3 regions of the Geodermatophilus sp. SYSU D00779 genome follow, and region 1 is predicted to be linked to each of the others. Evidence: riboswitches for the same ligand, from Rfam matches in the RefSeq annotation. Region 1 holds a riboswitch; each other region holds the start of a gene.
What was found. A riboswitch is a leader RNA that binds a small molecule or an ion and turns the genes downstream of it on or off. The one in region 1 is predicted to bind cyclic di-AMP.
Positions count from the first base shown of each region.

Region 2: linked by a shared signal. The riboswitch ahead of ACI79G_RS20025 (hypothetical protein) and the one ahead of ACI79G_RS08920 (aggregation-promoting factor C-terminal-like domain-containing protein) in region 1 are both predicted to bind cyclic di-AMP.
Region 3: linked by a shared signal. The riboswitch ahead of ACI79G_RS09605 (transglycosylase family protein) and the one ahead of ACI79G_RS08920 (aggregation-promoting factor C-terminal-like domain-containing protein) in region 1 are both predicted to bind cyclic di-AMP.

Region 1 covers NZ_JBJGZQ010000009.1:7,121-10,383, reverse strand. The annotation lists gene ACI79G_RS08925 (LLM class flavin-dependent oxidoreductase) at 1-947, opposite strand, end outside; cyclic di-AMP (ydaO/yuaA leader) riboswitch at 1,163-1,323, shown strand; gene ACI79G_RS08920 (aggregation-promoting factor C-terminal-like domain-containing protein) at 1,540-2,379, shown strand; gene ACI79G_RS08915 (class I SAM-dependent methyltransferase) at 2,538-3,182, shown strand; gene ACI79G_RS08910 (DUF72 domain-containing protein) at 3,191-3,263, shown strand, end outside.
Region 2 covers NZ_JBJGZQ010000028.1:5,846-9,108, reverse strand. The annotation lists gene phaZ (polyhydroxyalkanoate depolymerase) at 1-364, shown strand, start outside; gene ACI79G_RS20030 (class I SAM-dependent methyltransferase) at 384-1,016, opposite strand; gene ACI79G_RS20025 (hypothetical protein) at 1,057-1,932, opposite strand; cyclic di-AMP (ydaO/yuaA leader) riboswitch at 2,221-2,373, opposite strand; gene ACI79G_RS20020 (MFS transporter) at 2,515-3,263, opposite strand, start outside.
Region 3 covers NZ_JBJGZQ010000009.1:162,565-165,827, reverse strand. The annotation lists gene treZ (malto-oligosyltrehalose trehalohydrolase) at 1-845, opposite strand, end outside; gene ACI79G_RS09605 (transglycosylase family protein) at 1,362-1,922, opposite strand; cyclic di-AMP (ydaO/yuaA leader) riboswitch at 1,947-2,114, opposite strand; gene treY (malto-oligosyltrehalose synthase) at 2,400-3,263, opposite strand, start outside.

The DNA of each region.
Region 1 (3,263 bases):
ACCGTCTTCAGCGGCAGGCCGGCGTGGTCGATGAGGAACAGCTGCCGCTGGTAGTCACCGACGTACTCGCGGAAGCCGAGGGTCCGCTCGATGACCTGCTGCGGCGAGCCGACGGTCAGCGGCGTCTCGCGGGAGAAGTCCTCCAGCGAGGGGCCGTGGCCGTAGACCGGCGCGTCGTCGAAGTACGGCCGGAACTCAGCGAGCGCGTCCTGGCTGTTCCTCCGCATGAACACCTGCCCGCCCAGCCCGACGATCGCCTGGTCGGCGCTGCCGTGGCCGTGGTGCTCGAAGCGGCGGCGGTAGAACTCGACCATCCGGGCGGTGTGCTCCTTCGGCCAGAAGATGTGGTTGTGGAAGAAGCCGTCGCCGTAGTAGGCGGCCTGCTCGGCGATCTGCGGTGAGCGGATCGAGCCGTGCCACACGAACGGCGGGACGCCGTCCAGCGGCCGCGGGGTCGAGGTGAAGCCCTGCAGCGGCGTGCGGAACTGCCCCTGCCAGTCGACGACCTCCTCGTCCCACAACCGGCGCAGCAGCGCGTAGTTCTCCACCGCCAGCGGCAGGCCGTTGCGGATGTCCTGCCCGAACCAGGGGTAGACCGGGCCGGTGTTGCCGCGGCCCATCATCAGGTCGACCCGGCCGCCGGCCAGGTGCTGCAGCATCGCGTAGTCCTCGGCGATCTTCACCGGGTCGTTGGTGGTGATCAGCGTGGTCGCCGTCGACAGCTGCAGCGTGGTGGTCTGCGCGGCGATGTAGGCCAGCGTCGTCGTCGGCGAGGAGGAGAAGAACGGCGGGTTGTGGTGCTCGCCCAGGGCGAAGACGTCGAGCCCGACCTCCTCGGCCTTCTTCGCGATGGTGACGATCGCCTGGATCCGCTCAGCCTCGCTGGGCGTGCGGCCGTTGGTGGGATCGGTCGTGATGTCGCTGACCGAGAAGACGCCGAACTGCATGTCGGTCTCCGTTGGTTGAGAGTGCAACTACCGGCCCGTGCAACGTACCGCGGCCTGCGGTATTCCCCTCGTCCTGCCCCCTCGGAGGGAGGGCGGACGCCGGAGTGCGACGTCACTCACGTTTCCGATGTGGTTCCCGACATTGTCACGGGACGGTAACGCCGCCTACGGTGGCTGACGTCCGGTCGGTCGTCTCGTCCCCGCTCGGGGAGCCTGACCGGACGCCGCCGAGTCGTGTCCGCCACCAGCGGGCGCGAGCCGGGGACCCACCGCAGTACTGGGGTGAATCCCGCCCGCGTGCACGCCGCGCGGGCCGGTAGGGCTGCTTCCCGCCCGAACCCGTCAGCTAACTCGGTAGGCGGCTCACGGAAGAACGGAGCACCCGCATGCCCCGCCCACGGGCCCTCGCGGCACGCCGGCCCACCCGGCCACGCGCACTCCGCGCCTCTTCCCCGGCCTGCTGACCCGGTACCTGACCGCGCCCGCCGGCACCCCTCGTCCGCCGGCGTCCCCGTAGACCGCGCCGCACCGGGCTGTCCTCTGCCCTGAGGACCCTCCCGCGCGCCCTCTCGCCACGGAGCACCCCCACCTGATGGACACCAAGCAGTTCCCGGCCGTCCCGGCCCCCGACGCCCCCGTCAACCGGGGCGCCCGCCGTCGCCTGCGGCTGCCCACCCGCGGCCGCCGCCCGGCGATCCTGCTGGCCACCGCTGCCGCCGGTGCGATCGTCGTCAACACCGTCATCGGCGCGCAGCCGGCCGCCGAGGCCGAGGCCGAGACGGTGACGGCCTCGATGAGCGTCGCCGAGCAGCTCGGCATCACCGAGGAGTCGGCGCAGCAGCCGCTCGCCGCCCCGGCCGCCACCGAGCTGGCCCCGCTGCAGGACCTCGCCGCCTCCCGCAGCGAGCGTCAGGTCGCGGAGGCGCAGGCCGCGCAGGTCCAGGCCGCCGCCGAGCAGGCCGAGCTGGACCGCCAGGCCGCCGAGAAGGCCGCCGCCGAGCAGGCCGCTCGCGAGGCCGCGGAGCGCGCGGCCGCCGAGAAGGCCGCCGCCGAGGCCGCCGCCCGTGAGGCCGCGGAGCGCGACGCCGCCGCGAAGAAGGCTGCGGCTCCGGCGCCCGCCGCCAGCAGCTCGTCGTCCGCGGCGCGTGGCTCCTTCAAGGACTACGCGATGAGCAAGGTCGGCAGCGCCGAGCAGTTCAGCTGCCTGGAGAAGCTGTGGGGCAAGGAGAGCGGCTGGAACCCCAACGCGCAGAACCCCACCAGCACCGCCTACGGCATCCCGCAGTTCCTCAACTCGACCTGGGCCAGCACCGGCATCGCCAAGACGTCGGACGGCTACCGCCAGATCGACGCGGGCCTGATCTACATCGAGAGCCGCTACGGCAGCCCCTGCGGCGCCTGGGCGCACTCGCAGTCCACCGGCTGGTACTGAGCGAGGACCCCGTCCTCCCCACCCCTCGCAGGCTCGGGGCGGGACCCGAGACGGGGCCGCCTCCTGCCCCCCGGGCCGGAGGTCAGCAGCACCGAGGGCCGTCCCCGCACTGCGGGGGCGGCCCTCGGCCGTTCCCGGGCCGTGGTGGACTGCGAGGTGTGACCGTCCGCTCCGTCCCGTCCGCCTTCGTCCGCGCCCACACCCAGGTGCGGCGGCCCTCCTCGGTGCCGGAGGTCCGGCTGCACGTCGCCGACGACGTCGTCGCGCTGTGGGAGGCGATGGAGGCGGCGGACGGCGGGGCGGGGGAGACCCCGCCGTTCTGGGCCGCCGCCTGGCCCGGCGGGCAGGCCCTGGCCCGGTACGTGCTCGACACCCCGTCGGTGGTGGCCGGGCGGGCCGTCCTCGACCTCGGCTCCGGCAGCGGGCTGGTGGCGCTCGCCGCGCGCCTCGCCGGCGCCCGGTCGGTGCTGGCCAGCGACGTCGACCCGTTCAGCCGCACGGCGGTCGGCGTCAACGCCGGCCTCAACGGCGTCGGTGGGATCAGCGTCACCGGCGACGTCCTCGGCCGCGACCCGGTCGGCATCGACGTCGTCCTGGCCGGCGACGTCTGCTACGACCGGGAGATGACCGAGCGGGTGCTGCCCTTCCTCGACCGGGCCCGCGCTGGCGGCTGCGAGGTCTACGTCGGCGACCCCGGCCGGCCCTACCTGCCGCACGACCGGCTCGAAGGTGTGGCGGTCTACGAGATCGCGGAGACCGAGGGGCCCGGGCTGCGCCGCACGACGGTCTGGCGGCTGCCCTGAGCGGGACCGTGCACGTCGGGACGTCGGGCTGGAGCTACGACCACTGGGACGGCGTCCTCTACCCGCCGGGCACCCCGCCGC
Region 2 (3,263 bases), on a different contig from region 1:
CGCGGTGATGGACGTGCCCGCGGAGTTCTACCTGGAGACGCTGGATCGGGTCTTCATGGCGCACGACCTGCCCCGCGGCGTCCTGACGTGGCGCGGCCGGCGCGTGGACCCCTCGCTCATCGAGGAGACCGCGCTGCTCACCGTCGAGGGCGCCCAGGACGACATGTGCTCGCCCGGGCAGACCGAGGCCGCGCACGCGCTGTGCACCGGGCTCCCGCCCGAGCGGCGGCGGCACCACCTGCAGCCGGGCGTGGGCCACTACGGCGTGTTCGCCGGCTCGCGCTGGGAGTCCGAGATCTACCCGGTCGTCCGCGCCTTCATCGCCGAGCACGACACCGAGCGGACGGTCGCCCCGCTCTTCTGACGTCCGGCGGGCGGCCGGCTCAGGGCCGGGTCGCGACGAGCGCCGTCCAGCAGCCGGCGAGCCGGGTGTCCTGCGCGGTCACGGTCAGCCCCGCCGCCCGGCACGCGGCGGCCAGGCCGTCCGGGGTGGGCCGGTCGCCGTCGGCGGGGTGGCGGGAGACCGCCCGCAGCGGGCGGCTGTCCACGAAACGCGCGGTCATCTCGCAGGAGTAGAGGCGCCCGCCGGGCCGCAGCACCCGCGCCGCTTCCCGGACGACGTCCCGCCAGGCGTCGGCGTGGTGCAGGACGTGGTAGCCGAAGACCGCGTCGTAGGCCCCGTCCTGCGCGGTCAGCGCCGTCGCGTCGCCGCACTGCACGTCGACCCGGCCGCTCAGGTCACGGACCGCCTCCCGGCACGCCGCGACGCTCGTCTCGTACCGCTCGACGCCGTCGGCGTGTGCGGCGCCGAAGACCTCCAGCGCCAGGCGCAGCCCGGTGCCGCGCCGCCCGGTGCCGAGCTCGAGGACCCGGCCGCCGGGCACCGGCCCGCCCAGCCGGAGCAGGACCGGCGCCTCGACGCGGCGCTGGACCAGCGCACGGACGCGCGAGTCGACCCACAGCCGGTTGGCGTCGACGAGGGTCGGCGGGACGGGACGGGAGGAGCTGGTGCCCATCGTGCCGTCCTGCCCCGCCGGCGCGGTGGGCAACCGCAGGTCAGCCCCGGTAGTTCACGTGCGGGTGGTCCATGTGGTTCGCCGTCGCGCCACCGCGGTCCGCCATCGCCTTCCAGGAGCCGTTGGGCGAGGACAGCATCCGCTGCTGCCAGATGACGTAGTCGACGCCGAGCTCGTCCCAGTGGGCGATGTGGTACGCGACGATCGCGTCCCCGAGGGCGGCGTCGGACAGCACCATGTAGTCCAGAGCCAGGCCGGACGGGTGGCCGCCCGGGTCGGCCGCGCTCGGGCGGGTGCCGCCCAGGGTGATCGAGTCGGCGCCGGGCACGTTGCTGACCACCCGGTTCGCCGCGGCCTGCACCACCGCGGCGACGGGACCGGCGGTGTTGCTGATGCGCGCGACCGTGCCGGCCGCGGCGGCCGAGGCCCGGGGCGCGGCCGCCGCGGGAGCTGCCGCACCCGCCTGCGCCGGGGCGGGACCGGCGGCGGCCTGCGCGGCCGCCGCGGCCTCGGCCTGCGCCTTCGCGGCGGCCTCCGCCTCGGCCTTCGCCTTCGCGGCGGCCTCGGCCTCGGCCCGCTGCCGGTCGAGCACCGCCTGGTCGGCGGCGGCCTGGACCTGCTGGGCGGCGGTCTCGGCGGCCTCGCGGGTGCTGCGGGTGGCGGCGAGGTCCTGCAGCGGCTGCAGCTCGGTGGCGACGTCGACGGGGCCGGAGCCGGCGGTCAGCCCGAGCTCCCGGGCGACGCTGACGGTCTCCGGCGGGGCGGCCTCGGCCTGCGCGGCCGGCTCGGGGCCGACGACGACGCCGGCCAGGACGGCGCCGGCGGTGGCCATCCCCAGGTACAGGGCGGGACGGCGGCGTGCGCGGGCGGGGCGGCGAGGGGAGGGGCGGCCAGAGGTGGTGGTGCGGGGGTCCATGGGGATGGGGTTCTCCGGGGTGCGGGCGCAGCGGCGCGCGTGGGCGCGCGGGTCTGCGGAGGCGTGCGGACGGCAGGGGGTCGCGGCCGTGCGGCGAGTGCCGAGGCGGGCGCACCGGAAGGGGGACGGCGGGGTGCCGGTCGAGCCGAGGTGCTCGGGGCTCCGGTGGGCCTGCGCGGGCGACGTCCGCTGCGGACGGCCGCGGGCGGTCAGGTGCGGGAGCGCCCCCGGGACCGGAGCCGGCGGGGTGGTGCAGCGGGGCAGGCGCACGCCATCCGGCGGCTCTCCGTTTCTTCCGACTGCCGCCTACCGAGTTAGCTGACGGGTTCGGGCGGGAAGCAGCCCTACCCGGCCCCGGACGTGCGTCCAGGAGCGGGATTCACCCCAGTACTGCGGTGGGTCCCCGGCTCGCCCCGGAAGGCGACTCGGCGGCGTCCGCTCGGGCCCCCCGTTGGGAGGCGGAACGACCGACCGGACCTGTCGACCGTAACGGCGTTATGCAACTGTGACAATCCGCGGGCCCGTTTTCGTGAGGTGATGCGCGTCGCGCACCCCGGGTTCGACGGCCGGAGGGTGTAGGGGTCACCTCCGGGCGAGGACGGCCAGCGCGGCCGCCGCGAGGGCGAGCGGGACGGTGAGCCAGAGCAGTGCGGCCTGCGGACCGCCGACGTCGGTCAGCCCCCTGCCGAGGAGGGGCGCGAGCAGACCGGCACACCCCCACGCGGTGAAGACCCGGCCGTACACCGCCGGGAAGGCGCGGACGCCGACCCGGTCCGCCGTCGCCGCCGGGACCAGCGCGGAGACCGCGCCGTACGCCAGTCCGACGACGAGCAGGCCGGTCAGGACGACGCCGGGTGCGGCCTCCACGGCCAGCCCGGCGACCGCGACGGCGGTGGCCGCGAGCGCGGTCGCCAGGGCGGGGAGGCGTCCGACGCGGTCCGACCACCACCCGGCACCCAGCCGGCCGGCCAGGTTGCCGGCGGCCAGCAGGGAGACGGCCGCTCCCACGGCTCCGGGCGCCAGGCCCCGGGCGGCGGCCAGGGGCGCGGCGGCGGCGAAGACGACCAGACCGGGCGCGGCACCTCCGGCGAAGAGGACCCACAGGGCTCCCACCGTCGTCCAGGGCACCGGCTCCTCGACGCAGTCGTGGCGCTGCTGGTCCCCCGCACCGCCGGGGGCGAGGGCGGCGGCGAGACCCACCAGACCGGCGACGAGCACGGCGAGGACGGCCAGGCAGGTCCGCCAGCCGACCACCGGCAGGACGTGCGGGGACACCAGGCCGAGCACCACCGGCCCGGCCGCGTACGCGCCGACCACCAGACCGCTGGCCG
Region 3 (3,263 bases), 160 kb from region 1:
AGCGTCAGCGGCCGGCCGAGCGCCACCGACAGCCGGTCGACCTCCTGCGCCATCTCCTCGAGCACGTGGGTGGCGCGCTCGTCGACCAGCGCGTGCACGGCGTCCAGCCGCAGCCCGTCGACGTGCATGTCGCGCAGCCACATCAGCGCGTTGTCGAGGATGTAGCGCCGCACCTCGTCGGAGTCAGGGCCGGAGAGGTTGACCGAGCTGCCCCAGGTGTTCGCGCCGCCCTCGCTGAAGATCGGCATGAACAGCGGCAGGTAGTTCCCGGACGGGCCGAGGTGGTTGTAGACGACGTCCTGGAGGACGCCGAGGCCGCGCCGGTGGCAGGCGTCGACGAAGCGCTGGTAGGCCGCGGGGCCGCCGTAGCTCTCCTGCACCGTGTACCAGAGGACGCCGTCGTAGCCCCAGTTGTGCGTGCCGTCGAAGCCGTTGACCGGCAGCAGCTCGACGAAGTCGACGCCGAGGTCGACGAGGTGGTCGAGCTTCCCGACGGCGGCGTCGAGGGTGCCCTCGGGCGTGAAGGTGCCGACGTGCATCTCGTAGACCACGCCCCCGGCCAGCGGGCGGCCGGTCCAGGCGCGGTCACCCCACTGGTAGGAGGCCGGGTCGTGGCGGCGGGACAGCCCGTGCACGCCCTCCGGCTGGCGGCGCGAGCGCGGGTCCGGCCGGGGCGTGTCGTCGTCGCCGAGCAGGAAGCCGTAGTCGGCCTCCGGGCCGGCCTCGACCTCGGCGCGCCACCAGCCGCCCTCCTCCCGGCGCATCTCGTGCACCGACCCCTCGACCTGCAGCCGGACCCGCTCCGGGACCGGCGCCCAGACGGCGAACTCGACGGCAGCGGACATGCAGGGGCCTCCAGGGGGAGATCGGGGTCGTCATGCGGACGGTCCGGGGGGTCATGCCCGCGCGGGCGGTCGCCAACCACGCGTTCCCGGCGTGCCGTGCGCCACGGGGCATCCGGACCGTCGTGGTGTCCTTACCGTGCGCACCAACCCGTGCCGGAGGGCACCACCCCGCCCCCGAGGGGCTCGCCGCGGTGGCGCTGTCGGTCGTGCTGGTGCGCATCCTGCCGCTGGAGCGGTTGCTCAACAGCGGCGTCCCGCTGGCCGACACCCCGGGCTCCCCGGTGGCCGCGGCCGTCGAGGGGCTGGTCGCGGCGACCGCGGTGGGCGCCCCGGCCGGGCTGCTGCCCGCGGTGATCGCCGTCCGGGCGCGGGTCATCGACGCCATCCGCTTCTGGAGGAGGACCCCGTCCTCCTCACCGCTCGCGAGCTCCGCGCGGGGCCCTGCAGCGGGGCCGTTCCAGGTCGTCACCGGCACCCGGCGGCCGGGGGAGGACGTCCCCCGGCCGCCGGTCCGCCTCACGGCAGCTGCAGCACCTGGCCGACCGCGATGCGGTCCGGGCTGCTCAGCTGGTCGTCGTTGGCGGCGTACAGCGCCTGCCAGCCACCCGCGACGCCCTGCTCCGACGCGATGCGGCCGAGCGTGTCACCGGCCTGCACCGTGTAGGTCCCGCCGGCGGCCGCCGGCGCGGGGGCGGACACCAGGGCCGGCGCGGCCGGAGCCGCGCCCGCCTCGGGGGCGGAGGGGTCGAGCGCCTTGCCGCAGGTCGGCCAGGCACCCGGGCCCTGCGCGTCGAGCGTGCGCTCGGCGACGGCGATCTGCTGCGCCTTGGTGGCCAGGTGGGCGTTGGGCGCGTACTCGTGGCCACCGAAGGCGGCCCAGGTGCTCGCGCTGAACTGCAGGCCGCCGTAGTAGCCGTTGCCGGTGTTGATGGCCCAGTTGCCGCTGGACTCACACTGGGCGACGGCGTCCCAGTCGTTGGGGGCCGCTGCCGAGGCCGGGGCGGCGAGGACGCCGAGGGAGACGGCGGCGGCGCCACCGAGCACCACGGCGCCGCGGCGCAGGGCGCGTGCGGGCATGCGGGAAGAGGACGAACGCATGGGGGACTCCCGATCCGCCGCCTGCGAGGTGAGCTGTCGGGTTCGGAGCGATCGGTGCCCCGGCCGTGCGCACACGGCTTCACCCCGAGGTGCCCGGCCGGACCGGCCGGACACCGAGATGGGTCCCCCACCCCCGTCCTGGCTGTGCAGGAGGTACGGCGGCCGACGGACGGGGTTCGGCGGATCGGCTCCGGCACCCGGTCCCGGATGGGGGGTGCCGGGACAAGGTAACGGTCAGGTCACGGCGCTTCACCTCGTGCCGCAGGAGCAACGGCGGTGACACGGCCGGCCGTCGGGACCGGGACCGGGCAGATCACCTGGTCACGTCCCCGCGGGCGCACGTGCACCCGCGGGGACGTGAACTGCGTCTCAGTCCACCGGTCCTGGCCCGGACCCGGCGCCCCCCTGCAGGGTCCCGCCGCGAGCCTGCGAGCGGTGGGGGCAGGGGGGCCTTCCTCAGTCGCGGACCAGCAGCGCGACCGGCAGCCGCTCGAGCAGCCCCGCCACCGGCAGCCCCTCGGCGTCGGAGACGAACCGGCCGCCGGTGAGCAGGTCCCGCCAGGCGCCGGTCGGCAGCTGGAGCGCGGTGTCGCCCCAGCCGACGATCGACAGGCCCACGGGCAGCCGGGTCGCCACGGGCACCACACCGCCCCGGTCGAAGGCGACCACGTGGTCGGCGGCGACCCCGGTCGCCGCCACCGGCTCGTACCCGGCGAACCACTCGGGGTGCTCCCGCCGCGCCCGCATCACGCGGGAGACGACGAGCAGCTTCGCCGCGCCGGTCTCGTCGACCGGGGGGACCTCACCGGCGTCCAGCTGCGCCAGCAGCCGGCGGCGCTGCTCGTAGTCGACCGGACGGCGGTTGTCCGGGTCGACCAGGGAGAGGTCCCACAGCTCGGTGCCCTGGTAGACGTCGGGGACGCCGGGCATCGTCAGCTGCAGCAGCTTCTGCGCCAGCGAGTTGGACCGGCCGAACGGCGCGATGCGGGCGGCGAACCGCTCGATCTCGGCGTTCGTCCGCTCGTCGTCGTAGGCCGCGTCGACCATCTCGTGCAGCGCCGTCTCGAACTCCTCGTCGACGTCGGTCCACGTCGTCGACGTCCCCGCCTCGCGGGCCGCCTTCTCCGCGTAGCCGTGCGCCCGCTCGCGGGACAGCGGCCAGGCGCCCACCAGGTTCTGCCACACCAGGTGGGCCAGCGGCCGGTCGGGCAGCGGGTGCCGGGTCAGCAGCCCGCGGACCAGGTCGGCCCACTCGGCCCCCAGCTCGGCGAGCACGGCCAGCCGGGCGCGGGTGTCCTCGCTGCGCTTGGTGTCGTGGGT